DNA from 2 places in the Acidovorax sp. LjRoot129 genome. Region 1 is predicted to be linked to the other one. Evidence: riboswitches for the same ligand, from Rfam matches in the RefSeq annotation. Region 1 holds a riboswitch; the other holds the start of a gene.
What was found. Region 1 has a riboswitch for glycine ahead of gcvT (glycine cleavage system aminomethyltransferase GcvT). Riboswitches for the same ligand answer to the same signal wherever they lie in the genome.

Region 1 (14,184 bases):
TTGGTTTCGGCGTGGGCCAGGCATGCGGCGGCCGCGGCGCACAGGCCGAACATCATTTTCTTCATGGGGAGACTCCTTGGTTTAAAAGCTGGCGAGGTGGTGATTGAAAAGGTCCGTGACCAACATGCACCCGGGTGCGTGGGTGATGCAAAAGGCCGGCTGCGCATTCAAGATGGCAGACTGGGGTGTGACGCCGCAAGCCCAGAAGACCGGGATCTCGCCGGGCATCAGTGCCACTGCATCGCCGTAGTCGGGCCGTCCCAGGTCGGCAATTCCGATCAGCGAGGGATCGCCGATGTGCACCGGCGCGCCATGCACATTGGGAAAGCGCGAAGTCACCTGCACGGCCCGTATCACGTCGGCCGCCGGCATGGGCCGCATGGTCACCACCATGGCGCCGCTGAACGGGCCGGCCGGCTCGGTCTGCAGGCTGGTGCGGAACATGGCGACGTTCTTGCCTTCATCGATGTGACGCAGGCTGATGCCCGCCTCGATCAATGCCGACTCGAACGAGAACGAGCATCCGAGGATGAAAGTCACGAGGTCTGGGCGCCACAGATCGCTGACGTCGGCCAGCTCCTGGGCCAGTTCTCCGTGGCGCCAGACGCGGTACTGCGGCACATCGCTGCGGATGTCGATGCCCTCGCCGAGCGATGGCAACGCCACCTGGCCAGGCTCGCTCACGGCGAGCACCGGGCAGGGCTTGGGATTGCGCTGGCAAAACCGCAGGAAGTCGCCAGCCAGCGCCTCCGGCAGGATCACCAGGTTGCCCTGCACCCGGCCATGGGCCAGGCCACTGGTGTGCGACGACCAGGCGCCTTGCCGGATCACGCTGCGAACGTGGCGCGGATCGTTGATGCCTTCAGCGCCAAAGACTGCGAGCGCTTTTTCTTGAACAGAATCCACCGTATTTCCTTGCGTTGGGAAATGCCATTTGTTTGGCGTTGGGCGGATTGTGTTGGGGCGCCACCTGTCGTGGCAAATTCAAAAAATATTGCTCAGCTCATCGATTTTTTCGATGCACTTCATTGGGGCAGAGGGAACCAGGTTGGTGCCAAGGGATTACCCGGATGCTCCAGTTAAGGGTTAACCCCGAGCCCCTGGGAGGCCAAAAAACCGTGCGGCTCAGCCCAGGCCGCCCGCCAACGCCTTCGCGTGCGGCGCAGCAATCGGATTCGTCACGTCGCCGTGGGCTTGCGGCGGCTGCCGCGTTTCGGCGTTGCTGGAATGACGTCGATGAAGTCGAGCGCCGAGCGCACGATGGCGTCCATCGCAGGCGAGGACGGGTCTTCGCGGTAGCTCACGTGGATGGGCAGCGGCTTGAGCACGGTGTCGCAGGCCAGCGCCCGCAGGTCCGGAAAAGCCAGCATGCGCTCGACCGCCAGGCGCGGCAGCGTGGCCACGCCAAAGCCCCCCTGCACCAGCTGCACCATGGCCGAAATCGACGACACGGTGTGCACGCGGCGCGGCTCCACCTGGGCATTGCGGAAGGTGTCGAGCAGGTACACATGCGGCTGCGATCCGCGCTGAAAAGTGAGGATGTCAGTGTCCACAAAATCGCTGAGCGCGTAGCGGCGCTTGCGGTGGATCTTGCTGTTGCCGACGAACACCATCTCCATCGGTGTCACGGCCTGGCTGCGGATGCCGTCGGCGGACGCGGGCAGCGCGGCAAACACGGCATCCAGCGTGCCGCGGCGGATCTGGTCGAGCAGCACGGGCGTGGATTCCACCGTGAGCTCCAGCTCCAGCAGCGGGTTGTCCTTGCGCAGCTGCTCCACCCACGGAATGAGCCAGGAGTGCAGCACCGATTCGATCGCCCCCAGGCGCATCGAGACTTCGAGCGGACCGCCAGACCCCATCTCAACCTTGAGCTGGCGCTGGAGCTCCAGCATGCGCTTGGCGTAGGTCAAAAAACGCGAGCCCGCCACGGTGAGCTTGAAGTGCTTGTCGCGCCGGTCGAGCAGCAACACGCCCAATTCTTCTTCCAGCGCTGCGATGCGGCTGGACATGGCCGACTGCGTGAGGAAGAGCTTCTCGGCCGCGCGGGTGACGCTCTTGAGGGACGCCACCCAGTAGAAGGCTTCGACGAAACGCAGGTTCATGGTGGTGGTCCTAAGGCATCAAGCACGTGCGGCTGGCTCGCTGGCTGGCTGGTTCGTTGGCAAATATCGCGCACCGGCGTGGTGCAACGCGGAGCGGGCCTGCCGGTCTGCGCGGTGCCGCTGTAGCCAAAACGGCGCCCATTCTGCGGTCATCGCACCCAATGGGGCAGTTGCTGACGTGCAAAAAAGGTACAGATCATCTCCACAGACGCACTCGGCAGCATGGGTCATCTCGCCTGCATGCCCCGTGTGAATGGAGAGCCCTTGGCGCGAAATGCTATTATTTTTATAGCTAAAGATGCTTATAAATCATGCGCTAGAGGCCATTTTTTATCAAAATTTACTCCACAAACAGCGGCAAGTCGGCCTTCTTGAGCGTGCGCAGCACAAAGCTGGAGCGGCTGTGGCGGATGCCTTTGATCTTGTAGAGCTTCTCGCGCAGCAACCGCTCGTAATCGCGCGTGTCCTTGACGACGACGCGCAACAGGTAGTCGTAGTCGCCGGACACCAGGTGCGCCTCGATCACCTCGGGAATGCTGGCCAGCGTTTCGCCAAATTTCTCCAGCGTGTTGTCGGAGTGGCTGTCGAGCGTGACCTGCACGAGCACCGTGTCGGCCAACCCCAGTGCCTGCGGATTGAGCCGCACGGTGTAGCCCTGGATGACACCGGCCTCTTCCATCTTCTTGATGCGCCCCCAGCAGGGCGATGGGCTCAGGCCGACGGCCTGGCCGATCTCTTGAAGGCTGGCACGCGCGTTGCCTTGCAGTACGGCGAGAATTTTTCGATCAAGACGGTCCATGGCGATGATTATTCCTTGAAACACGCCACTGCAGAATAATTTGCTGCAATGAAAGAATTTCTGAGCAAAAACAGAAATAAATGCCAGCCCGCGCCAGGCATACTTTCGGTCATCAAGGCGTTCTTACCGGAGCGCACAAACTGACAGGGCCCCGGACCGGTTACCGCCGGACCGGGGCGCTTGACAAGACCGCAGTGGGACGCACCCCTCCCCACCTTCAGCGCACTTCAAGCGCTTCAGAACCTGCAACCTTCACGGGCTCGGCCGGCCAGCCGAGGGGAAAATCCGACCCCTCGCACCGTCGTGCATCGACAGTGCACGCATCTCGACCGACCCATGCAGCTGTCGCCCCCGTACCCCCGCGCCCCGCAACGTTCGGCAGCGTTAATAAGCACGCTTACCAGCACAAACCCCGATGCCCTGCGCCATGTTGCAGCGCCATAATTTTCCGGGCCGGTGCACTGGCTGCGCGAAGCCTTCAGCAACAGGTACGCAGGCGCACTCGGCAAGACCATACCTACAGGAGACACCATGCAACTGACTTCTCTCGCCGCGGGCCTGGGCCTTGCGTTTGGCTTGATCGCCACGGCTGGCGCGCAGACCACCACGCTCAAGATCGGCTACGCCACGGCGCCCGATTCGCACTACGGCGTGGGCTCCAAGGTGTTCTGCGATGAAGTCGAAAAGGGCACGCAAGGGCGCTACAAGTGCCAGTACTTTCCCAACTCGGCGCTGGGCGGTGAGCGCGAGCAGATCGAAGCCATCCAGCTCGGCACGCAAGACCTGGTGAACACCTCCACCGGCCCCGTGGGCAACTTCGTGCCCGAAGTGAAGATCGTGGACATCCCCTTCCTGTTCCGCGACTACGACCATGCGCGCAAGGTGATGGACGGCCCGATCGGCCAGGACATCCTGACCAAGTTCCCGAGCAAAGGCATCATCGCGCTGGCCTGGACGGAAAACGGCTTTCGCCACATGACCAACAGCAAGCGCGACATCGTCAAGCCCGACGACGCCAAGGGCTTGAAGATGCGCACCATGGAAAACAAGGTGCACATGGATGGTTACCGTACCTTCGGCATCCTGCCCACGCCCATGGCCTTCCCTGAACTGTTCGGCGCCCTGCAGCAAGGCACTGTGGACGGCCAGGAAAACCCCATCCCCGTGATCCTGTCGGCCAAGTTCTCGCAGGTGCAAAAGCACCTGTCGCTCACGGGCCACGTGTACTCGCCCGCGCTGCTGCTGCTCTCGCCCAAGGTGTGGAACAAGCTCAACGATGCCGACAAGAAGATCTTTACGGACGCTGCCAAAGCCGCATCCGTGGCCCAGCGCAAGAAGGTGAATGACGACGAGAACAACGGCATTGCCGTGCTCGAGTCGCAAGGCATGAAGGTCACCAAGACCGTGGACGGAGCCGCCTTCCGCGAAGCGTTGAAGCCTGCCTACGCTGGCTACGCCAAGGAGTTCGGCGCGGACAACATCAAGAAGATCCAGGACGTGCGCTAAAAGCGCTCGCACCCAGACAGCGCCCGGCCGCATTGACGCGCCGGGCGCTTTTGCTTTGATCTGCACGCCACCCAAGACCGCCCTGTGAAAACCTTCGAACGCTACTTTCTTGCCGCCAACCGCTGGGCGCTGATCCTGCTGTTGGCGTCCATGTCCGTCATCATCTTCACCAACGTGGTGATGCGCTATGTGACCCACAACTCGCTCGAATGGGCCGAAGAGGTGTCGCGCCACATGATGATCTGGCTGACGTTTTTGGGTGCCGGCCCCGTGCTGCGCTACGGAGGCCACATTGCGGTAGAGAACCTGCAGGACGCCCTGCCCCGCGCGGGCGGCATCGCCATTCGCGCGGTGGTGGCGGCGCTGCTGTTCGCCTTCTTCGGGTTCATGGTCTGGTACGGCTGGCTCTACATGCAGCGCACCATGTTCCAGATGACGGCCGTCACGCAAGTGCCGTTTGCCTACATCTACAGCGCCATGCTGATCGGCGGCGTGCTGCTCATCGTGCACTTCCTGTTCGTCGTGCGCGGCTATGTGCTCGACCGCACTTTCGCGGCCGATGCGCACTTTGACGCGAATGCGAGTGCCTCCCTGTGACCGCATCCCTCATCCTCATCTTCTCGGCCTGCCTGTTCCTCGCCATCGGCGTGCCCGTGGCGTTTGCCCTGGGCCTGGCCACCGCGGCCACGCTGATCCTGGCCGAGAGCTACCCGCTCATGGTGCTGCTCAAGGAAACCTTCACCGGCATCGACAGCTTTCCGCTGATGGCGGTGCCGTTTTTCATCCTGGCGGCGGAGCTCATGAGCGGCGGGTCGCTCACCGAGGTACTGCTCAAGTTTGCCGGCCAGTTTGTCGGCCACAAGCGGGGCGGCCTGGGCTATACCAACGTGGTCTCGCTCACGTTCTTCTCGGGCATTTCGGGCTCAGCATTGGCCGACGCGGCCGGCCCCGGCTCGATGCTGATCCGCATGATGGACAAGGCGGGGTATGACCGTTCTTACGCTGCGGCGCTCACGGCCTCCACCGCCATCGTGGGGCCCATCATCCCGCCGTCCATCATCATGATCATCTACGCGCTGCAGGACGACGCGGTGTCGGTCGGCTCGCTGTTTGTGGCGGGCCTTCTGCCGGGCCTGCTGATTGCGGTGGCCATGTGCGTCGTCAACTACCTGGTGTCCAAGCGGCGCAACTACCGGGGCGACGGTGCCACCCCCACGGCGCGCGAGATGCTCACGACCACCTGGAAGGCGCTGCCCGCCATCTTGCTGCCGGTGGTGATCCTGGGCGGCATGCGCGCCGGTTGGTTCACGCCCACCGAGGCGTCGGTGGTCGCGGTGTTCTACGCACTGGTGTGTGGCAAGTTCGTATACCGCACCCTGCAGTGGAAGGCGCTGCCCGACATCCTCGCGCGCTCGGCGCTGCTGTCGGCTTCGGTGCTCATCATCATCGGCCTGTCGGCTGCGTTCGCGTGGATCCTCACCATCGAAGGCGTGCCGCAGCAGATGGCCGAGTGGCTCATCGGCATGAACCTCTCGCCCTGGATGTTCCTCATCATCGTGAACATCTTTTTGCTGCTGTTCGGCATCTTCATCGAGCCGCTGCCCGGCGTGATGGTGCTCGCCCCCATCCTTGCGCCGGTGGCCATGAAGCTCGGCGTGGACCCGGTCCACTTCGCGATGATCGTGATCTTCAACCTCACACTGGGCATGATCACGCCGCCCGTGGGGGGGCTGCTGTTCGTCACCTGCAATGTGTCGCGTGTGCCGATGACCCAGCTGGTGCGTGAGCTGGTGCCCTTCCTGTGGGCCCATGGCGTGGTGCTGATGCTGCTGACCTTTGTGCCCGCGCTGTCCACCTGGCTCCCCCGCGCGCTCGGCTTCATCAAGTAGCGGGGAAAAGCGGCGCAGCGGATATACTCGCACCCGTCAGGAGAGAGCCCTTCGCAGCAACTGCGTCCGGGCCGCCGAAGGCGCAGGCAACAGCCGAACGCTCAGGCAAAAGGACTGACAACCGCCCGCAGCGATGCGGGCGTTCCCTTGCTGGAGAGAGACGGCCCGCCGCACCGCGTGATGAGGCCATCCACCGAAGGAGCAAACCGCACGGCCAGCCAGGGCGCTGCGGTGAATCTCTCAGGTAAAGCGGACAGCAGGGCAAATGCCGGGGCCAGTACAGGCCGCGGTTTCCATTTGCCTTGCCTCAAGAAGTCCGCCATGTCCGCCACCGCTCCTGCCGCCCCCCTGCTCACCACCCCCCTGAACGCCCTGCACATCGAGCTGGGCGCCCGCATGGTGCCGTTTGCCGGCTATTCCATGCCTGTGCAGTACCCCGCCGGCTTGATGGCCGAACACCAGCACACGCGCAACGCGGCGGGCCTGTTCGACGTATCGCACATGGGCCAGTTGCGCCTGTTGGGGCCCGATGCTGCCGCAGCGTTTGAAACCCTGATGCCCGTGGACGTGATCGACCTGCCCGTGGGCAAGCAACGGTACGGCCTGCTGCTGACCGATGAGGGCACGGTCATCGATGACCTGATGTTCTTCAACAAGGGCCAGGGCGAAATCTTCGTGATCGTTAACGGTGCCTGCAAGGTGGGCGACATAGCCCACATACAGGCCCGCATCGGCCAGCGCTGCCAAGTGGTGCCCATGCCCGACCACGCGCTGCTGGCGCTGCAGGGCCCCCAGGCCGTCACCGCTCTCGCCCGTCTGGCGCCCGGCGTTGAAAAGCTGGTGTTCATGACTGGCGGCGATTTCTCCATTGCCGGTTGCGACTGTTTTGTGACCCGCAGCGGCTATACCGGCGAAGACGGTTTTGAGATTTCGGTACCCGGCGCCCAGGCCGACACCCTGGCCCGCGCGTTGCTGGCCCAGCCTGAAGTCAAACCCATCGGCCTGGGCGCGCGCAACTCGCTGCGCCTTGAAGCCGGCCTGTGCCTGTATGGCAACGACATCGACACCACCACCACACCGCCCGAGGCCACGCTCAACTGGGCCATCCAGAAGGTGCGCCGCACCGGTGGCGCACGTGCTGGCGGCTTCCCCGGCGCGGACAAGGTGCTGGCACAGATCGACGACCCCGCCACCTTGCAACGCAAGCGCGTGGGCCTGGTGGCACTGGAGCGCGTACCCGTGCGTGAACACACCGAACTGCAGAGCACCGACGGCCAGAAGATCGGCGAAGTCACCAGCGGCCTGCTCGGCCCCACGGTGAACGAACCCGTGGCCATGGGCTATGTCAGCCCCGCCTTCGCCGCCATCGGCACGCGCTTGAACGCCATCGTGCGCGGCAAGGCTGTGCCCATGGAAGTGCGCGCCATGCCCTTCACCCCGGCGCGCTACTACCGCGGTTGATCGCGTCACACCCGCCCAGCCCGCTACAGTCGCGGCTGGCACCGGCACTTTTCTTTGAAACCTCTTTTTTTGGAGCCCCCCATGACCGTCAAGTTTTCCAAGGACCACGAATGGGTCGACATTGCCGACCACCAAGCCGCCACCGTGGGCATCACGCTGCATGCGCAGGACGCGCTGGGCGATGTGGTGTTTGTGGACCTGCCTGCAGTCGGCACCACCTTCACCCAGGGTGACGTGGCTGGCGTGGTCGAGTCCGTGAAAGCGGCCGCCGACGTGTACATGCCCATCACCGGCGAAGTCGTCGAGGTCAACGAAGCGCTGCGCGCCGACCCCTCTCTGGCCAACAGCGACCCGATGGGCGCCGGCTGGTTCTTCAAGGTCCGCGTGACCGACCTCACGCAGTTCGACGCGCTGATGGACGAACCCGCCTACGCCGACTTCGCCAAGAACGCCTGATGCGTTGATGGTTTCCGCGGCCCGGCACCGTGTTGCCGGGCCAATGTCTTGCTGTACCAGTGCCGCCGCCGATGACCTCCTCTGCCCCCCTGCCCTCCCTCGCCGCGCTCGAAAACGCCACCGAGTTCCTGCCCCGCCACATTGGCATCGACGCTGCGGATGAAACGCACATGCTGTCGGTGATTGGAGAGGCATCGCGCAGCGCCCTCATTGAAAGCATCGTGCCGCGTTCGATTGCGCGCAGCACGCCGATGGACCTGCCCCCTTCGGTCACCGAAGCGGCCGCGCTGGCCGAGCTCAAGGCGATTGCGGCCAAGAACCAGGTGCTCAGGAGCTTCATCGGCCAGGGCTACTACGGCACCCACACACCGGGCGTCATCCTGCGCAACATCCTTGAGAACCCCGCCTGGTACACGGCCTACACGCCGTACCAGGCAGAGATTTCTCAAGGCCGCATGGAGGCGCTGATCAACTTCCAGACCATGGTCTGCGACCTGACCGGGATGCCGATCGCCAACGCATCGATGCTGGACGAAGCCACGGCCGCGGCCGAGGCCATGACGCTGGCCAAGCGGTCCGTCAAGTCCAAGAGCAACGTCTTTGTGGTGGCCGGCGATGCGCACCCGCAAACCATCGAAGTGATCCAGACCCGCGCCAAGCCGCTGGGCCTGGAAGTGCGCCTGGCCAATTCGGCCGAGGAGTGGAACGACCTGCTGGCCGGCGACTATTTCGCGGTGCTGGCCCAGTACCCCGCCACCAGCGGCCGCATCGAAGACCTGCGCACCGATGTGGAAAAGGCCCACGCCAAACAAGCGGCATTCATCGTAGCGGCCGACCTGCTGGCCCTGACGCTCATCACGCCACCGGGCGAATTTGGCGCCGACATCGTCGTGGGCACCACGCAGCGTTTTGGCATGCCCATGGGCGCGGGCGGCCCGCACGCCGCCTACATGGCCTGCCGCGACGAGTTCAAGCGCAGCCTGCCCGGCCGCCTGGTGGGTGTGAGCGTGGACGTGCATGGCAAGCCCGCCTACCGCCTGGCCCTGCAGACGCGCGAGCAGCACATCCGCCGCGAAAAGGCCACGTCCAACATCTGCACGGCGCAGGTGCTGCCCGCGGTGATCGCCAGCATGTACGCCGTGTACCACGGCCCCGAAGGCCTGCAGCGCATCGCCCAGCGCGTGGCCAGCTACACGGCCATCCTGGCCAAGGGCCTCACCCAACTGGGTGCGCCCGTGCGCCCACAAGCCACCTTCGACACGCTGGTACTGAAAACCGATGTCGCTACAAAATCGATAGCTACAAAGGCAATACAGGCAGGCGCTAACCTGCGAATTTACTTTGAAAACTACCTGTGTATTTCGCTGGACGAGACCACGACACGCGCCGACATCGAGCTGCTATGGAAGGTCTTCGCCAAGGACGGCCAGGCGCTGCCGACCTTCGACGCGTTCGAGAACGGTGTCGAGCCGCTGATCCCCGCCGCGCTGCGCCGCACCAGCAGCTACCTCACGCACCCGGTGTTCAACACGCACCACAGCGAGACCGGCATGCTGCGCTACATCCGCCAGCTGTCCGACAAGGATCTGGCCCTGGACCGCAGCATGATCCCGCTGGGCAGCTGCACCATGAAGCTCAACGCCACCAGCGAGATGATCCCCATCACCTGGCCCGAGTTCGCGCATATCCACCCCTATGCGCCTGCCGAGCAGCTGCAAGGCTACAAAGAGTTGGATGAGCAGCTGCGCGAGTGGCTGTGCCAGGCGACGGGCTATGCCGGCATCAGCCTGCAGCCCAACGCCGGCAGCCAGGGCGAATACGCAGGCCTGCTCGCCATCCAGGCCTACCACCAGGCGCAGGGCGAAGGCCACCGCAACATCTGCCTGATCCCCAGCAGCGCGCACGGCACCAACCCCGCCAGCGCGCAGATGGTGGGCATGCAGGTCGTGGTGACCGCCTGCGACGCCAGCGGCAACGTGGACCTGGCCGACCTCAAGGCCAAGTGCGAGCAGCACAGCGACAAGCTGGCCTGCGTGATGATCACCTACCCCAGCACCCACGGTGTGTTCGAGACCCAGGTGAAAGAGCTGTGCGCCCTGGTGCACCAGCACGGCGGCCGCGTGTACGTGGACGGTGCCAACATGAACGCCCTGGTGGGTGTGGCCGCGCCCGGCGAGTTTGGCGGCGACGTGAGCCACCTGAACCTGCACAAGACCTTCTGCATCCCCCATGGCGGTGGCGGCCCCGGCGTTGGGCCCGTGTGCGTGGTCGAAGACCTCGTGCCCTACCTGCCCGGCCTGCCGGGCCAGGGCGATGCACCGCTGGCTCCCGCCGACGGCAAGGTCGGCCCCGTGAGCGCTGCGCCTCTGGGCAACGCGGCCGTGCTGCCCATCAGCTGGATGTACATCCGCATGATGGGCGCCGTGGGCCTGCAGGCCGCGACCGAGACAGCCATCCTGTCGGCCAACTACATCAGCGCGCGCCTGAAGGACCACTACCCCACGCTGTACGCGTCGGCCAACGGCCACGTCGCGCACGAGTGCATCCTGGATCTGCGCAGCCTGAAGGAAACCAGTGGCGTGATGGCCGAGGACGTGGCCAAGCGCCTGATCGACTACGGCTTCCACGCGCCCACGCTGAGCTTCCCTGTGCCCAACACACTGATGGTGGAACCCACCGAGAGCGAGACGCTGTTCGAGATCGACCGCTTCATCGACGCGATGATCGCCATCCGCGAAGAGATCCGCCAGATCGAGGCCGGCGCGCTGCCGCAGGACAACAACCCGCTCAAGAACGCACCACACACTGCCGAGAACCTACTCACCGGCGAGTGGGCCCGCCCCTACAGCCGGGAGGCCGCTGCCTACCCCGTGGCCGCCCTGCGCCAGGCCAAGTACTGGTCGCCCGTGGGCCGGGTCGACAACGTCTGGGGTGACCGCAACCTGTCGTGCAGCTGCATTCCGGTGTCTGACTACGCGTGAGCGTTGAAGTCCAATAGCCAAACGCCTGCGGCCCTGCAGCGGCGGTTCACCCAAAGCCTTCGCGCAGCCTGCCTGCCGAAGGCTTTGTTCCATCTCGGAAGGGTTCCATGAGCCCTGATTGCGATCTCGCAGGAGATCGTGAACAGGCTCTAAGATCGCGGGCTGTCTGACACCCCATCCCAAGGAGTCCCCTTTGCGAAACCTCTTGTGCACCCTGCTCGCCAGCCTGGCCACCCTGGCTGTAGCCCCCGCCGTCCTGGCCCAGGCCCAGCCCGTCACCACGGCCAGCGGCCTGATCTATGAATCCCTCAAGGACGGCACGGGCGAATCGCCCAAGGCCACCGACACCGTGAAGGTGCATTACAAGGGCACTTTCCTGGACGGCAAGGAGTTCGACAGCTCCTACAAGCGCGGCGAGCCCACCGAGTTCCCTCTCAACGGCGTGATCCCCTGCTGGACCGAAGGCGTGCAGCGGATGAAGCCCGGCGGCAAGGCCAAGCTCACCTGCCCGGCAGCGATTGCCTATGGCTCGCGCGGTGCGGGCGGATTGATTCCGCCCAATACCACGCTCAATTTCGAGATCGAGTTGATCTCCGTGCGCAAATAGGCATGCTCCCCCCTGAGTCGCCTTCGGCGCCTTCCCCCAAGGGGGACGCAGCCCTCGCTGCGGGGCGGCCCTTGCTTGGCTGCCCTCGCTCGGGGCGCGCCAATTGCGTAGGTTGGTGACGGTGCGCAGCGGATTCACACGGGCTGTGATTTGGAGCCGCTCATGCTGCTGAAAGTTGGTGACCTCGCGCGCCGCACCGGCCTCACCGTGCGCACGCTGCACCATTACGACGAGATCGGGTTGCTCAAGCCCTCGGGCCGTTCTGAGGCTGGCTACCGGCTGTACAGCCAGGCCGACGTGCAGCGGCTGCACGGCATCCAGACCATGCGGCAGATGGGCCTCGCGCTCAGCGATATCGGTGACTTGCTGGTCGGTGACAGCATGGCGCCCGAGCGCATCATCGGCCAGCAGATCCGTTCGCTCGACCAGCAGATCAGCCAGGCGACCGAGCTGCGCGGGCGCCTGACCATGCTGCGCGACGGGCTCATGGCGGGGGCGGAGCCCGATATGGGCAACTGGCTCGAAGCGCTGGCGCTCATGACGACGTATGGCAAGTACTTCAGTTCAGCAGAGCTCAAGCAGATCTTCACCAAATGGAGCCTAATCGAAGCCGACTGGCTGGTCGTCAAGGATCTGGTGCAAAGCGCCATGGACCGCCAGTTGCCGCCCGACAGCCCCGAAGTGCAGGCCCTCGCCTACCGCTGGATGGCGCTCATGCTGCACTGGATGGGGGGCGACATGGACCTGCTGGAGCGATGGGGCCACATGTTCCGCACCGAGCCCACCACGCATGGGCGCAACCATGCGCCGCCCGGCGAGATGATTGAGTACGTCGAAGTCGCCATCAAGCTGCGCCTGGGCTTGCTCGAAAAGTACCTGACCCGCGACGACCTGCGCGCGCTAGGCCACGTGTCTCACACCCAATGGGCCGAGCTGGAAGACTCAGTGCAGCAACTGCTGGCGCGCGGTATCGCCCCCCAGCATGCTGAGGGTGCCGCCGCCGCACTGCGCTGGGATACCTTGTTCGGCCAGCTGACGCGCAACAACGCCGCGTTGCGCCAAAAGCTGCTCACCGCGTCGATGCAAGAGCCCTTGCTGCAAGCGGGATCGCCACTCAGCACCCCCGTGCGCGCGTACCTGTACGCCGCCATCGCCCACACACATCCCGCAGCAGGGGCGGCCTCTCAGCCCATTGGCAAAAAAGCAGCAAAAAACGCTTGACCCTCACGCAACGTGAGGCTTGACAGTCGGTCTCTTGATGGACCGACACATGACTGCTGACCCCTCCCTCCACCCTCCGGCCCCTGCCTCCCCTTCCCAGCGCCTGCACGCGCTGGACCACCTGCGCGCCACCATGATGTGGCTGGGCATCGTGCTGCACGCGTCGATCATTTACATGGCCGCGCCCTCGCCGCTGCCCTGGCACGACGACCAGTCCACTCCCGTGGCCGACTTGCTGGTGGCGGTGATCCATGCGTTTCGCATGCCGCTGTTTTTTGTCCTGGCGGGCTTCTTTGTGGCGCTGCTGGCGCAGCAGCGTGGCCTGGCCGGCATGGCGCGCCACCGGCTGCGCCGCCTGGGCTTGCCGTTTGTGGTGTTCTGGCCCGTGCTGTTCGTTGCCACCACGTTGCTGGGGCTGATGTTTTTGCACCGCATGGCCCACGGCACCTGGGGCGTGGACCGCAGCCTGCTGCCGCGCGGCCCCAACGTGCCACAAGGCCCGCCCACCATGCACCTGTGGTTTTTGTGGATGCTGCTGTGGCTGACCTTGCTGACCCCGCCGCTGTGGGCCGCCGCCAGTGCACTGCCCGCAGCGGTGCAGCGCGCCCTGCTGCGGGCCACGGCCTGGCTTTGCGGGTCCCCGCTGGGTTTCGTAGTGCTCACGCTGCCGCTGGCGTGGATCGGTGCCCACTACGACCACGGCATCGTCACCCCCAGCGGGTCCTTTCTGCCGCCCCTGGCGGAATGGATCCACAACGGCCTTTTCTACGCGTTCGGCCTGTGCCTTTATGCCCATCGGCGTGTGTTGATGGCGCGCTACGAGCGGCACTGGCCGGTGTTTGCCGGCCTGGGCTTCGCGTGTTTTGTGCTGACCGGGTTTCTGGCGGAAGTGCTCGCCCAACCCGAGGCATCGGCCTTTGCACTGGTGCTGGTGACGGGTGCCTTCACCGACATGCTGGCCTCGCCCGTCTCCGCCACGCGGCACCTGCAGTTCTGGATGGCCCTGGCCTACAACAGCGCGTCCTGGCTGTGGAGCTTTGCCTTGATTGGCCTGTTCCTGCGGCACGTGTCGCGGCCCCGGGCCTGGTTGACCTACCTGGCCGACAGCTCGTACTGGGTGTACCTGGTGCACCTGCCGCTCACGGTCGGTTTTGGCGCCCTG
Region 2 (14,184 bases), 2.4 Mb from region 1:
GCTCATGCCAATGGCGCCCAGTGGCACCAGGCCGATCTCGACATGGCGGCGCGAGAGCACTTCGCACAGCAGCGAGCCAATGCCGATGCCGATGGAAAACACCACCAACAGCAGCGAAGCCACCTGCTCGTTGCCGTGCAGCACCTCCTTGGCCAGGCTCGGAAACTGACTCAGGAACACCGCACCGAAGAACCACATCCAGCTGATGCCCAGCAGCGAGCGGAACACCACGACGTTCTCGTGCGCGAGCTTGAGGTTGCGCCAGGTCTCGGTGAAGGGATTCCAGTTGATGGTGAGCCCCGGGTCGGTGGCCGGCACCGACGGGATGAATTGCGCCACCGCGCGCCCGATCAGCGCGGCCACCACACATGCCACAGCCACCGTGGTGTGGCCAATGCCAGGCAACGCCACCAGCAGCCCGCCCGCCACATTGCCCAGCAAGATGGCCACGAAGGTGCCCATCTCGACCATGCCGTTGCCGCCGGTGAGCTCGCGCTCGCTGAGCACCTGCGGCATGTACGCGAACTTCACCGGCCCGAACAGCGTGGAGTGCACGCCCATCAGGAAGGTGCACAGCAGCAGGATAGGCACATTGCCCGCGATGAACCCGCCCGCCGCCACCAGCATGATGGCGATCTCCAGGTTCTTCACGAAGCGGATCATCTTCGTCTTGTCGTACTTGTCGGTGAGCTGGCCCGAGGTGGCCGAGAACAGCAGAAACGGCAGGATGAACAGCGCGCCGATCACCAGCCCGGCCATGGCGGGCGGCAGCCACGACACGCTGAGCTGGTAGGTCACCATCACGGTGAAGGCGAACTTGAAGAGGTTGTCGTTGGCCGCGCCCGAGAACTGCGTCCAGAAGAACGGGGCAAAACGGCGCTGGCGCAGCAGGGCGAACTGGTTCGGGTCTTCATGCCCGTGGGCCGGCGCGCTGGCGGCATGTGGAGGCGCCGCGCGCTGCGCCACGCTGGTGGGGGTCGTCTCGGGGTTCATGCGTTTCTCCTCGTGTCCGATGGGTCTGCAGTGGCTGCTGCTATGTGTTGGTATGGCCCGGCGCGCGGCGAGGGGTTTGTGGGCCCTCCTCTTGTGGATCCGCGCGCGACTCCCACGGTGTGGGCGCCATTCTGCCCGGACACCGTGGCAAGGGTGGTGCCCGCCGTGGGGTTGTGGCGCAAAGCCTCCACGGCCATCAGCACGGGCCATGCGGCACCGGCGGCAAACACGTGCTTGAGGCTGTGGCCCGACACCCACTGCCCCGTCGCATCAAACACCGAATGGTCCGCGGCCTCGAACAGCTTGGCCAGCGCATACATCGCGATCACCGCGCCTAGGTGCACAGGCAACGCCCCGGCACGCTGCGGCAGCAGGGCCAGCACCAGCACGACGACCATGCCGCCCAGTTGCAACACCGCCCAGGGCAGCAGGTTGCCGGTGTGCGCCCACAGCAGCACCGCGGCTGCGCCCGCCAGCAACACCGCGCCGGCCGCGGCCCAGCCGGCCCTGCGGCTCACGCGACCCGCTGCGGCCAGGCCCAGCAGGCCCGCAAACGGCAGCACCATGCCCAACCGGTCCCACAGCAGGCCTGCATCGTTGGGCAACGCGTGGTACAGGCTGGAGCCGGCCGCGGTACAGACCAAGCCGGCAAAAAACAGTGTTGCGCAGGCCCGGGAGGCCGCATCCAGCACCCTGCGCTCGACCCCGCGCAGCCACACCAGACCCCACACGCCGGCCACCGCAAACGGCAGATTGCTCAGCACATCGAGCGCGCACGGAATGCCCCACACCGCGCGCTGGTCCGCAAACGCGTGCTGGTGCGGGCTGGCTGGCAGCGTCGGGCCCAGGCATGCGAGGGCCAACATCAGCAGGGCCAGCCAGAGCAGGGCGACCTCGGCGCGCGAGAGGCGGGCGGGGCGCTGGCGCAACGGTAATGGGACAAGGGTCATGGCGAGGAAGGAGCCCGTGGGCAGTGGTGAGGGATGCCGCGCAGTGTCTGCAGCGCCCGTCGCGCCCAGCGCAAAAAGTGATCCAAAGGGCCACCCGGAGCACTTCAGGTACTGATAATCGATACCCATGAGCACCACCGCCGACCTCGTTGCCGCCCTCAAGAAGGAACTCAAAAGCGCCCAGATGACCTATGCCGACTTGGCCGAGGCGCTGGGCATGGCCGAATCCAGCGTCAAGCGCATGCTGGCCAAGGGCGACATGCCGCTGTCGCGCATCGACGCGATCTGCCGCGCGCTGGCGCTGGACTTTGCCGACCTGGCGCGCCGTGTGGCCGACAGCCAGCCCCTGCTCAAAGAGCTGGCGCAGGAGCAGGAGCGCGCCGTGGTGGCCGACAAGAAGCTGCTGCTGATGGCGATTTGCGTGCTCAGCCAATGGACGCTGGAGCAGGTGACCACCACCTACCGGCTCTCCGAAGCGGAGGGCATCAAGTACCTGGCGCAGCTTGACCGCATCGGCATCATCGAGCTGCGGCCGCTGAACCGCTACCGATTGAAGCTCGCCAAGACCTTCCGCTGGCGGCCCCACGGCCCGGTGATGAACTACTTTCGCGAGCACGCGCTGCTCGACTACTTTTCCGGCGGTTTCGATGGTGCCGGCGAAGGCGTGCTGCTCGTGCACGGCACCATCAGCCGGGGCCTGGCACCCGCCTTCATGGAGCGCATGCAGCGCGTGGCGCAGGACTTTGCGCAACAGCACTTGGCCGACCAGAAGCTGCCGCCGCGGGAGCTGGAGGGCTACACCTTGCTGCTGGCGATGCGCAGTTGGGAATTCGAAGCGTTCACGGGGATGCGGAGGCTGCCCCTCTAAAAAGCCGCTGTGTGGCTCTCTCCCTGGGAGGGAACGACGCGGCGTTGGTGCGCTTGGCTTGTGTCGCTCGCTGGAGATCGGGCGATGCCATCGGGTTCTGAGTTATTGCTATTTTATTGATAGCAATAAATGCTTATCCAATAAGCGCTAGCGGCAAAAACACTGAATTTTTGATGTTCGTAGCCGATTCCACGGCGTCAGAAGTAAAAGAAACTTGACATCGGCATCGCTGCGGCACGACAATTTGTAAAGCAAACTTTACTTCTTGAGGCCCGCATGAACGAACTCCCCTCTCCCCTGGAACAAATCAGCTACCTGGCCAAGGTGCTCGCCGGCCTGCTCGTGGTGATCTTGCTGGGCCTCGCCAGCCTGGAGCTGGCGCACCTGCCGCTGGCGCCGGGCCGGTGGGCGGCGGGGCTGCTGGCGGCGGCGAGTGGTCTGTTGGCATGGCTGGGCTATCGCCGCTACCGCCAGCTGGACGAGCTGCAGCGCCAGATGCATGGCCGCGCCTGCCAATGGGCGGTGGGGCTGGCGCTGGCCATGCTGCTGGTGGTGTCCGCGGTACAGGCCTTGGGCATGGCCCCTGCCGTGCACCCGCTGGCCGTGGCCGCCGGGCTGATCGCCGCCTGGGGCCTGGGCCTGTGCATCACCCACCACCGGGTGAGCTGAACATGGCCCGCGTGTTGGTGACCGGCGCGGCCGGATACCTGGCGTCGTGGATCGTGAAGCTGCTGCTGGAGCAGGGCCACACGGTGCACGGCACGGTGCGCAGCCTGAAGGACGGGCGCAAGGTCGCGCACCTGCAGCGCCTGGCGCAGGCGCATCCCGGCCAGCTCATGTTGTTTGAGGCCGACCTGCTCGGCGCGCAGGGCTTTGACGCCGCCATGCAGGGTTGCAGCGCGGTGCTGCATACCGCTTCGCCCTACAAGCTGGGCCCTTCGGCCGACCCCGAACGCGAGCTCATCGCCCCCGCCGTGACGGGCACGCGCCATGTGCTGGATGCGGCCAATCGCGTGGCGAGCGTGGAGCGTGTGGTCATTACCAGCAGCATCGTGGCGATGTTCGGCGACAGCGACGAGCTGCAATCCCGCCCGGGGCATGTGCTCAACGAAAAGGACATAAACCGCACGTCGACCGCGCAAAGCAACCCGTACGCGCTCTCCAAGACGCGCGCCGAGGCCCTGGCCTGGGATCTGCTGGCACGGCAAAAACGCTGGTCGCTGGTGAGCGTGCACCCGGGCGCGATCTTTGGCCCTTCGCTGTCGCAGCGCGACGATGCCACCAGCGTGCAGCTGCTGCGCCAGTTTCTGGACGGGTCCTTCCGCCAGGGCGTGCCGCCGCTGTGGCTGGGCACGGTGGATGTGCGCGACGTGGCGCAGGCGCACGTCAGCGCCGCGCTGCAGCCGGCGGCATCGGGCCGCTATTTGGTGGTGGGCGAAAGCCTGCGCCTGCTGGAGATCGCGCAGCGCCTGCGCCAGAGCCACCCGGACCGCAGCGCCAAGCTGCCCACCAAAGAGGTTCCCCGATGGCTGATGTGGCTGATTGCGCCGATGGCCGGCATGACGCGCAGCTACGTGCGCCATAACGTGGGCCATCCGCTGCAGTTCGACACCACCCGCAGCCAGGCCGAGTTGGGCGTCCGCTACCGGCCGGCCAGCGCCACGCTGGGCGAGCACGTGGCGCAGCTGGTGGCCGATGGCCTGGCGCCGGACTGAGGCAACCCGCATGCACAACCACGTCAAGGCCCTGCGGCAAGACCGCGGGATGACCCAGCAAGCCCTGGCCGACGCGCTGGGTGTGAGCCGCCAGACGGTGCACTCGATCGAAGCGGGCAAATACGACCCCAGCCTGCCCCTGGCCTTCAAGATCGCCACCGTGCTCGGGCAGACCATCGAGCAGCTGTTTGTGCCCGAGGACTGAGCCGCAGCCGGGCACGCGGGGCGGAGGTGTCTGCACCTTCGCCGCGCCCATCCTTCGATACCCATTGACTCTTTAATGAAAATTCACTATTCTTTAAATCATTGATTCAACGATTTTAAAGATACCAAAGTGAAAACCACCCGCCAGCAGCAAGACGCCACCCGCCGCCAGATCGTGGCCAGCGCGGTGGACCTGATGACCCGCCAGGGCTTTGACGGCACGACGATGAAAGACATCGCGCGCGCCGCCGGCATTGGCGACGCCACGATCTACAAATACTTCCCGACCAAGGACCGCATCGTGCTGGGCTACCTGGACGACGTGGCCCACCAGGCGCTGGCCGACACGCTGCAGACGCCGGGATTTGCGGGCTATCAGCTGCAGGAGAAGCTCCAGCGCCTGACCGACGCCGTACTGGAGCGGCTGCTGGCCGACCGCGAATTTGTGGCCCAGGTGCGCACTCTGGCGCGGCGCTCGCCGCTGTCGATGCTGGCGGAACCCCTGGCGGCACGGCAAAGCCTGCGCGAGGCCGTCGCCAGCTTTCTCGAAGCCGCCGAGGCCAGCGGCGAGATCGAGCCCTGTGACTTCAAGGGCCTGGCGGGCGGGCTGTACACCGACTACCTGGCCGGTGTGGTGACGTACTGGCTGGCCGACACGTCGGATGAGTTTGCCGACACCACGCAGCTGGTGGACCTGTCGCTGGGGGTGCTGGTGCAGGCGCTGCGCGGCGGGCTCGTCAACCGCGTGCTGCAGCTGGGTGGCTTTGTGCTGCGCAGCCAGATGGCCCGCATGGTGCAGCACAGCAGTGGCCTGATGGGCATGCTGCAGCTGGCCAAACAGGCGATGGCCAGCGCGCCGCCCGGCCCTGCGCCCGCCTACAAGGCAGCCGCTGAAGCATCCCCCCCGCCGGAGCCTTCAGCACCGCCGCGCGCGCCGCGCAAACCCCGCGCTGCCAGCTCGGCAACCCCTGCAAAGCCAGCGGCCACGCCACGCAAGAGGAAGTCCGCATGACCAGCGCCCACACCGTGCGCGAGGTCCAGGTGCCCGCTGGCACGGTCATCCATGCCACCTTGCACAACGCGCATTTTTTTGACGCCTTCACAACGGCCGACCCTCGCCCCGCCACCAGCGCACTGCAGACCTGGCTGGACGTGGTGGCCCGGACACCTCGGTGGACGGAGCAACTTCTGGCAATCCGCAACAAGCTGGTGCGGCTGGTGGGCCTCAAGGGCGTGGGGCAGTTGCAGGATGTGCATCCCCCTGCCAGCGGAGCCTCTCCGGCCGATGCGCGCAGTTACCGCGTGGGAGATCAGGTGGGCATCTTCCTGATCCGCCATTTGAGCGACACCGAAGTGGTGATGGGGCAGGACGACAAACACCTGGATGTGCAGGTCTCGCTGACCAAACACGGGCAGCCGGGCAGCGTCCCCACGGTCGTCATCAGCACCGTGGTGCACATCCACAACACGCTGGGCCATGCCTACATGGCCGTCATCACGCCGTTTCACCGCCGCATCGTGCAGGTCATGCTGCGTCAGTTGGCCACGTCACACCATGGCGCGCGCTGACGCGCCGCGCACCGGCCGCCTGGCGCGCGGCACCATCACGGGCCTGGCCGCGGCGCGGATCGGCATGGCCCAGCTGGGGCACCGTGTGCGCACGCCGTCTGCCCAGGCGCAGGCCGACCACGAGGCCGCCCTGGGCCGCATCCTTTTTGGCGCCTTGGGCCAGCTGCGGGGCTCGGCGCTCAAGGTGTCGCAGCTGCTCAGCATGCACCCGGGCCTGCTGCCCGACGGCGTGCGGCAGGAGCTGGCGCGCGCCCACCACCAGGCACCGCCGCTCAACCGCGCGCTGGTGGGACGCGTGTTCCGCCAGGCTTTCGGGCAGGAGCCCGAGGCGCTGTTTGACCAGTTCGATCCCACAGCCTTCGCCGCCGCCAGCCTGGGCCAGGTGCACCGCGCTCAACTGGCGGGCCACGGCACGGTGGCCGTCAAGGTGCAGTACCCCGGCATCGCCGCCACCATTGCCAGCGACATGCAACTGATGCGCACTGCACTGCGCGCCCTGGCCCACACCGACATGCCCCTGCCCGCCAACACCGTGGTGGACAGCGTGATGACCGAGATCGAAGCCACACTGCTGCGCGAGGTGGACTACCTGCAGGAGGCCGAGCAACTGCAATGGTTTGCGCAGCACGCGGCTTTGCCCGGCGTGGTGCTCGCGCAGCCCATCCTGTCGCACACACGGGCCCAGGTGCTCACGCAGCAGTTTCTGCCGGGCCAGCACCTGCAGGCCTGGCTGGCCACGCAGCCCACACAGCAGCAACGCGACCTGGCCGGGCAGCACCTGTGGGACTGGTTCATGCACTGCATCTTTGTGCTGGGCCGGGTGCATGCCGATCCGCACCCTGGCAACTTTCTGTTTGCGCCCGATGGCACAGTGGGCGTGCTCGACTTTGGCTGCACCCGCAGCCTCTCCGCGGGGTTCCGGGCGCAGGTGACACGGGCGTGGTCCGCACTGCTGCGCCCGCCCACCGACCCACAGCGAGACGCGCTGGTGCTGCAGGCCTACCGGGCACTTGGACTCGTCAATGCCGGCCTCACCGTGCCGGCTTACACCGCCGAACTCGCGCCCGCACTGGCAGACATGCAGGCCTGGCAGATGGAGCCCTTCACGCAATCGGTGTTCGATTTCGGCGCCAAGACGCCGCCCCCTATCACCGCCGGCCGCCACCAACGCGTGCTGGGCGAGCACCTGGCGCAAGTGCCCGGCGAGATGCCCGCGTTCGAGCGCATGTGGATGGGCCTGATGCACCTGCTCACGGGGCTGGGCGCGCGGGTCCACACGCATTGCCCCGCCCTTCTTCATAGGAACCCATCCCCATGACCATCACCCTGACAAGCCTGCGCCCCTACCGCACTGCAACGCCACTTCGCAACCGCTGGAAGGGCCTGTGGATGCTGGCCGTGGCCGCGCTGCACACGTTGTATGCGGCCGTCGTGTTTCCGACCCAGCTGCAAGAGATCCTGCGGCGTGGCGTTTTCAACAGCGTGCAAAAAGACCCGGCCGTGGGCGCCGTGGTCTGGTTTGTACTGTTCGGCGTGTTGTTCGCGTTGCTGGGCTGGGCCATGCTGCTGATCGAACGCAACGCGGCGGTGGAGCCAGCCCCGCTGCGGGCGCTGGGCGCCGGGTTGTTGGCCCTCACGGTGCTGGGCATTGTGCTCATGCCTGCTTCGGGCTTCTGGCTGGCGCTGCCACCCGCGCTGGCGCTGTGCGCAGCGCGGTCGCTGGCGCCCGCCTCCCCCGTCTGATTGGAAAGGCCCGCTCCATGAACATCCTTTTCGTGAGTGCCGCCGGGGTGCTGGCGCTGGTCGCCCTGGCCCATTCGGTGCTGGGTGAAATTCTGGTCTTCCGCAGCCTGCGGGTGCAGGGTGTGGTGCCCACCGCGGGCCGCCCGGTGCTGCGCGAGCCGCAAGTGCGCATCTTGTGGGGCACATGGCATCTAACCACCGTGCTGGGCCTCGCTTTCAGCGCCCTGCTCTGGCGCCTGGGAACGACCCCGTGGAACGACGCCACGCTGGCTGCCTGGGTGGCCGATGTGGCGGGCATTGCGACACTGGCCAGCGGTCTGCTGGTGTTTTTTGCCACGCGCGGCCGGCATCCCGCCTGGGTGCCGCTGCTCGCGGTGGCGGCGCTCGTGTGGTGGCGTTAACGCGCGCACGGGGCCCTGCGTGCACAGGGAAACCCCGGTTTTTGCAGGTTCGTACGACCGCCCGTCGGCTCGGGCAACAACACTTCACAAGACTTCGCAAAGCGCCTACACCGTCTTGACACCAGAAGCGCACTATGAAGGCTCCGGTTCCGCAAGGAATCATCTTGAGGAGATCTTCATGGCTCGCAACGCACTCGCCGCTGTTTCCATCGCCCTGCTGTCGCTGGGCGCTGCCACGGCGGCCCAGGCCCAGATCAACGGCACCGTTGTCATCCAGTCGGGGCAGCCGCAGCAGTATTACCCGGCCACCCCGATGGTCGTGCAGTACGGCCCCCCGCCCGCACCCCGCTACGAAGTCGTTCCTGCACCACGCCGCGGCATGGTCTGGGTCCCAGGCCACTGGGAATGGAGCGGCAACCGCCACGTTTGGCTGCAGGGCCACTGGGTGAAGGCCCGCCCCGGCTACTACTACCGCGAACCCCGCTGGGAAGAGCATGGCGGCCGCTGGCAAATGCGCAGCGGTGGCTGGGACCGCGATGGCGACGGCATCCCCAACCGCTATGACCGCGACCGCGACGGTGATGGGGTTCCGAACCGCTACGACCGCGATCACCACGGCCGCGACCGTGACCACGACGGCGTGCGCAATCGCCACGACCGCGACCGCGATGGTGACGGCGTGCCCAACCGGTATGACAGCCGCCCGGACAACCCCCGTCGCAACTGATCGGCCGAGCTGACAGGGCAAGCCCGCAGGGGTTGAACCCTCGGGCGCACCTCCCAAGGCCAGGCCTTGGGGTGGCCCTGCCCATACCGATCACAGACCACTTTCCCCCCACCGAAAAAAGAGGAGATCACCATGATTCGAAACACACTCACCGCCGTATCCATTGCGACCCTGGCACTGTGCGCACTTGCGCCAGCGCAGGCCGCGACGCCGGGCACCGTTGTCGTCCAGTCCGACCGGGGCTACCAGCAGACGCAGACCTACCAGGTCATCCCCGCGCCGCCGCCTCCGCGCCGTGAAGCGACGCCCCGCGCACGCCGCGGCCAGGTGTGGGAAGAAGGCCATTGGCAATGGCGTGGCAACCGCTACCAATGGGTGCGCGGCCACTGGGTGCAGGCCCGCAATGGGCACCAGTACCGCCAACCCCACTGGGTGGAGCGTGACGGCCGCTGGGAATTCCAACGCGGTGGCTGGGACCGCAATGACCGCGATGGCGACGGCATCTCCAACCGCAATGACCGCGACCGTGACGGCGATGGCGTTTCCAACCGCCGCGACAGCCAGCCGAACAATCCACGCAGCAATTGATTGCTGATAGGTGTGTGCAACGGCCCTGGCCCTAGGTCAGGGCCGTTGCTCGTTCTACGTCAGGCGAGCTTCAACTCGGCGTGGCCCAGGCCCGGGAAATCGGCCACCACCGTGGTGCCCGGCGCCACCAAAATCGTGCCGGTGCACGACCCGGTCGTCACCCATTGGCCCGCCTGCAATCCGCCCAGGCTGTGTGCGCCTACATTGGCCAGCCAGGTGAGCAGGCGCAGCGGGTCGCCCGCCGGGTTGTTCCACCCTGCAGATTGCGCTGCCACCGCTCCATTGATCGTCAGCACCACGGACTGCGCCATCGCGTCCAGGGCCTCCACGTCCTCGGTGCCAGAGCCAACGATGAGCGCACCGTGGCATGCCTGGTCGGCCAGGCGGCTCCATTCGTCTTGTTGCCCCCAGGCCGCATAGCGGGTGTCGCACACCTCGATGCCCGCACGCACAGACCCGACAGCCGCCAGAACTTCGGCGGGGCTGTAGGGCGCGGCCCGCGGAGGGAGGTCTGCGCGCAGCCCGTACACCCACTCGGCTTCCACCCCCAGCACCGCGAACCCTGCCGTGGGCAAGCGCACTGCGCCGTCGCCCGCCGCCACCCAGACCGAATCGCGCGTGAGTGCTGCCCGCGCGGGCAGCGCCTGGTGCGAGGCCGCACCAACCTTCCAGCCCGCAATCTCCCCGCGCTCGCGCACCACCAGGTCCTGCACCGCATATGCCTGAACCACGTCGCGCGGGCGCAGCGCCGCGGGCAGGTCGAGCGGGCGGGGCATGCGCCCCTGGCGCGCCATTGTGATCACGGCGGCGCTGGCAAATGGGTCGAAGGGGTCGAAGGGATCGAGGGCGGTATCGGGCATGGGGAAACCACTTTTGCGGAGGGAGGGAACGGCAAATTATGGCCAACAGGCCGGTTCCACCATCAGCAACGATTGCGGCCCATTAGCGCTGCAGGCCCATGTTTTGCGCTGGGGCCGCTCCTAGAATGGCCCTCGCAGGAGAGCAGCGGCAGGCGCCACGCCCACCGCTGCACCGAAGGCGCAAACTCCCATACACGCTCAGGTCCCGTACTGCACCATTCATCAAAGCCGTCTGGAGAGCCGCCCCAACCCGCCATCGGCGTTGTGGCGCACCGAAGGAGCAAACCGCACGCCATGTGGGCGCGGCGGTGAATCTCTCAGGTACCAAGGACAGGGGGAGCGGCAGCTTGGCAGACGCGCGCCAGCTGCATTGCTATTATTTTCATAGCTGCTCACGCGTGTCTATCAAGCGCTAGCCCTCTATAAGGCTAAAAATGCGCGTGATTGTTCTCGGCGCCGGCTTGCTCGGCGTCACCTCGGCTTATTTCCTTTCGCAGCTCGGCCACGATGTGACCGTCATCGACCGCCAGGGCGCGCCCGGCGCCGAAACCAGTTTTGCCAACGGCGGGCAGATCTCGGTCAGCCACGCCGAACCCTGGGCCAACCCCAGCGCGCCGCTCAAGGTGCTGCAGTGGCTCGGCAAGGAAGACGCTCCGCTCTTGTTTCGCCTGCGCGCCGACATGCGCCAGTGGCTCTGGGGCCTGGCCTTTTTGCGCAATTGCACGCCGGCGCGCACGCGCCACAACATCGAGCAGATCGTGAGCCTGGGCACCTACAGCCGCAACGTGCTGCAGCAGCTGCGCGCCGCCACCGGCATAGAGTACGACCAGCGCACGCAAGGCATCCTGCACTTCTATACCAACGCCCAAGAGTTCGACGGCGCCCTGGCCCCGGCCGAGCAGATGCGCGCCCTGGGCTGCGAGCGCCAGGTCATCAGCGCCGACGAGGCCGTGCGCATTGAGCCAGCCCTCGCCCACATCCGTCCGCAGCTGGCGGGTGCCACGTACACGGCCGAAGATGAATCGGGCGATGCCAACCAGTTCACGCGCGAGCTGGTCCGGCTGTGCGAGGCCGCGGGCGTGCAGTTTCGCCTGGGTCACCACATCACCGCGCTGCGCGAGGCGGGCGGCACCATCGACCATGTGGAAGTGACCAATGCCGAGGGCCGTTTCGAGCGTGTGCAGGGTGATGCCTTCGTGCTGGCCATGGGCTCGTTCAGCCCGCTGTTGGCACAGCCGCTGGGCATCCGCCTGCCGATCTATCCCGCCAAGGGCTATTCGGTGACCATGCCGGTGAAGGATGCAGCCAAGGCGCACCAGGTGAGTCTCACGGACGATGAGTTCAAGCTCGTGTTCTCGCGCTACACCAGCGAACGCGGCGGCGACCGTTTGCGCATTGCCGGCACCGCGGAGCTCAACGGCTACGACCGGCACCTGAACCAGGTGCGCTGCGACGCCATCGTGCGCCGCGTGGAACAGCTCTTCCCTGGCGCGGGCGACGCGAGCCAAGCCCAGTTCTGGACCGGCCTGCGCCCCGCCACGCCCAGCAATGTGCCGCTGATCGGCAAGACGAAGGTGGCCAACCTGTTCCTCAACACCGGCCACGGCACGCTGGGCTGGACGCACGCCTGCGGTTCGGGCCAGGCGATCGCCGACATCGTGAGCGGGCGTGCGCCGCAGGTGGACTTTGACTTCCAGGGGATGGAGCGCAGCCCGCGCCCTGCGGCGCTGCTGCCATCGCGCACCGCGGCCTGAGCGCAGCTGCCAGGTCAGGGGGCCCGTCTACCTGGCGGCCCCCGTGGCCTGCGCCACGAAGCTCGCCACGGCGCGCATGTCCTTCTCGCTCATGCGCTCCGCATACGAGGGCATCACGCCGATGCCCGCCTTCAGCGCGCGCAGCACCCGCGCTGCGTCGGGCTTGAGCTCATCGAGCACCGGACCCACGTGGCCTTCGGCACCCGCGGCCTGCAGCGTGTGGCACACGGCACAGGCCGGCTGGATCTTGGTGAACAGCTCCTTGCCGCGGGCCAGCTCGGCGGCGTCGGCGGCCCAGCCGGCGCCCGTCCACAGCAGCAGACTCGACAGGACCGCCAGCGCAGGGATGCGCAAGTGCTTGGCACCGGCACGCCCCGATACCAGCGCCTCAGGGGGGAGCGTCATCACGCCACCGTGACGGTGACGGCGTGGTCGCGCCAGCTGGCGTTGTTGTAGCCGCCCAGGTTTTCCTCGCGCTGCTCGGCCTGCACCATGCCAGCGGTGTCGGTCGCGCGGCTGGCCAGCACATGGGTGCCCGCACCCAGTTGCACGGGCAGCACGAACTGGCGCCAGGCGAACTTGCCCAGGTCGGGGCCGATGAGACGCGCGGCCTGCCAGGTCTTGCCGCCGTCCACCGACACCTCCACGCCCTTGACGGCCTGCGTGCCACCAAAGGCCACGCCGTGCACCTGGACCAGGCCGGCCTTGAGGGTGCCCTTCTCGGGCAAGGGGCCGTTGATCCAGGATTTGACGCCCATCTCCCACACCGAGGGCTGATCGGGCGCGGCCTTGGAGCCCGGTGGCGACATGCGGTAGCCGTGCGACATGATGCGCGCCTGCGACTGGGCGCTGGTGAACGCCACGCGCTGGACGTACTTGATGTTGTTGACGCCCTGGTAGCCCGGCACCACCAGCCGCAGCGGGCCGCCATGCGCCAGCGAGATGGGCTCGCCGTTCATCTCCCAGGCCAGCAGCGCGTCGTCAGTGGCCTTGACGGGCACCGAGCGCTCCACCACCACCGACAGCGGGTCCACGCCCTCGGGCAGCTTCTCGCCGCCGGTGCCCGTCAGGTACACCGCGCCATCGGCCAAGCCGCCCAGGGCGGCCACCACGTTGCGCAACGGCACGCCGCTCCACACCACGCAGCCGGCAGCGCCCACGGCCCACGGCGTGCCGCTGGGCTTGCTGGGGAAAAAGCCGCGCCCGTTGCCCGAGCACTGCAGCACAGTGGCGACGGTCTCCACGCCCAGGGTCTTGAGCTCGGCGAGCGTGATGCTGCGCGGGTTCTTCACACCTTCGATGGCCACGGTCCAGGCGTCGCGGTTGTCCAGGATGGCCGCGTCGGGCGCGGGCAGGTTGTTGCGCACGTACAGCTGGTTCGATGGCGTGATCACGCTGGTGCCGAACGCGGAGCGCTTGGTCTCCAGCGTGCTGCTGCTGTGCACGATGAGCGCATCGGAAGACTTCCACACCGCGTAGGCGGGCAATGGCTTGGGCGCCACGGCCTGGGCTGCGGCACGCCCGCTCCAACCGGCAAGGCCCAGGGCACCCAGGGCGGCGGCGCTCCCGGCCAGCAGGTGTCGGCGCGGGAGGGTCATGGAATCTTTCATGGGTTCAGTCTCCGAGAAGTTGTAAGTCGCACCACACAAACAGCAACACGCCCGGCCTTGCGCCGACGCTTTCCAGGTCACCGATCTGCAGACGGAAGCCGCATTCTGTCGGCTATGGCGCACCGCAACCGGGCAGCGCATTGTCAACAGATGTAATAGTGATAAGCATATGGAAACATTCGTGCTGGGTCGCACTCGCTGG

Region 2: linked by a shared signal. The riboswitch ahead of ACSQ3Q_RS22085 (D-amino acid dehydrogenase) and the one ahead of gcvT (glycine cleavage system aminomethyltransferase GcvT) in region 1 are both predicted to bind glycine.

What each region holds. Positions count from the first base shown of each region.
Region 1 covers NZ_CAXUSE020000001.1:2,421,750-2,435,933, reverse strand. Annotated here, with positions in the region: gene ACSQ3Q_RS11165 (TRAP transporter substrate-binding protein) at 1-65, opposite strand, end outside; gene ACSQ3Q_RS11160 (putative hydro-lyase) at 82-858, opposite strand; gene ACSQ3Q_RS11155 (LysR family transcriptional regulator) at 1,179-2,102, opposite strand; gene ACSQ3Q_RS11150 (Lrp/AsnC family transcriptional regulator) at 2,443-2,901, opposite strand; gene ACSQ3Q_RS11145 (TRAP transporter substrate-binding protein) at 3,433-4,407, shown strand; gene ACSQ3Q_RS11140 (TRAP transporter small permease) at 4,492-5,004, shown strand; gene ACSQ3Q_RS11135 (TRAP transporter large permease) at 5,001-6,296, shown strand; glycine riboswitch at 6,324-6,423, shown strand; glycine riboswitch at 6,437-6,563, shown strand; gene gcvT (glycine cleavage system aminomethyltransferase GcvT) at 6,618-7,757, shown strand; gene gcvH (glycine cleavage system protein GcvH) at 7,839-8,213, shown strand; gene gcvP (aminomethyl-transferring glycine dehydrogenase) at 8,285-11,194, shown strand; gene ACSQ3Q_RS11115 (FKBP-type peptidyl-prolyl cis-trans isomerase) at 11,388-11,801, shown strand; gene ACSQ3Q_RS11110 (MerR family transcriptional regulator) at 11,964-13,022, shown strand; gene ACSQ3Q_RS11105 (acyltransferase family protein) at 13,072-14,184, shown strand, end outside.
Region 2 covers NZ_CAXUSE020000001.1:4,824,340-4,838,523, forward strand. Annotated here, with positions in the region: gene ACSQ3Q_RS22015 (MFS transporter) at 1-993, opposite strand, end outside; gene ACSQ3Q_RS22020 (hypothetical protein) at 990-1,943, opposite strand; gene ACSQ3Q_RS22025 (helix-turn-helix domain-containing protein) at 2,071-2,811, shown strand; gene ACSQ3Q_RS22030 (hypothetical protein) at 3,088-3,480, shown strand; gene ACSQ3Q_RS22035 (NAD-dependent epimerase/dehydratase family protein) at 3,483-4,526, shown strand; gene ACSQ3Q_RS22040 (helix-turn-helix transcriptional regulator) at 4,537-4,731, shown strand; gene ACSQ3Q_RS22045 (TetR family transcriptional regulator) at 4,861-5,742, shown strand; gene ACSQ3Q_RS22050 (DUF2867 domain-containing protein) at 5,739-6,299, shown strand; gene ACSQ3Q_RS22055 (ABC1 kinase family protein) at 6,286-7,617, shown strand; gene ACSQ3Q_RS22060 (DUF6463 family protein) at 7,614-8,042, shown strand; gene ACSQ3Q_RS22065 (hypothetical protein) at 8,060-8,443, shown strand; gene ACSQ3Q_RS22070 (YXWGXW repeat-containing protein) at 8,622-9,170, shown strand; gene ACSQ3Q_RS22075 (YXWGXW repeat-containing protein) at 9,303-9,758, shown strand; gene ACSQ3Q_RS22080 (2-keto-4-pentenoate hydratase) at 9,818-10,618, opposite strand; glycine riboswitch at 10,841-10,962, shown strand; gene ACSQ3Q_RS22085 (D-amino acid dehydrogenase) at 11,053-12,372, shown strand; gene ACSQ3Q_RS22090 (c-type cytochrome) at 12,400-12,777, opposite strand; gene ACSQ3Q_RS22095 (sulfite oxidase) at 12,777-13,982, opposite strand.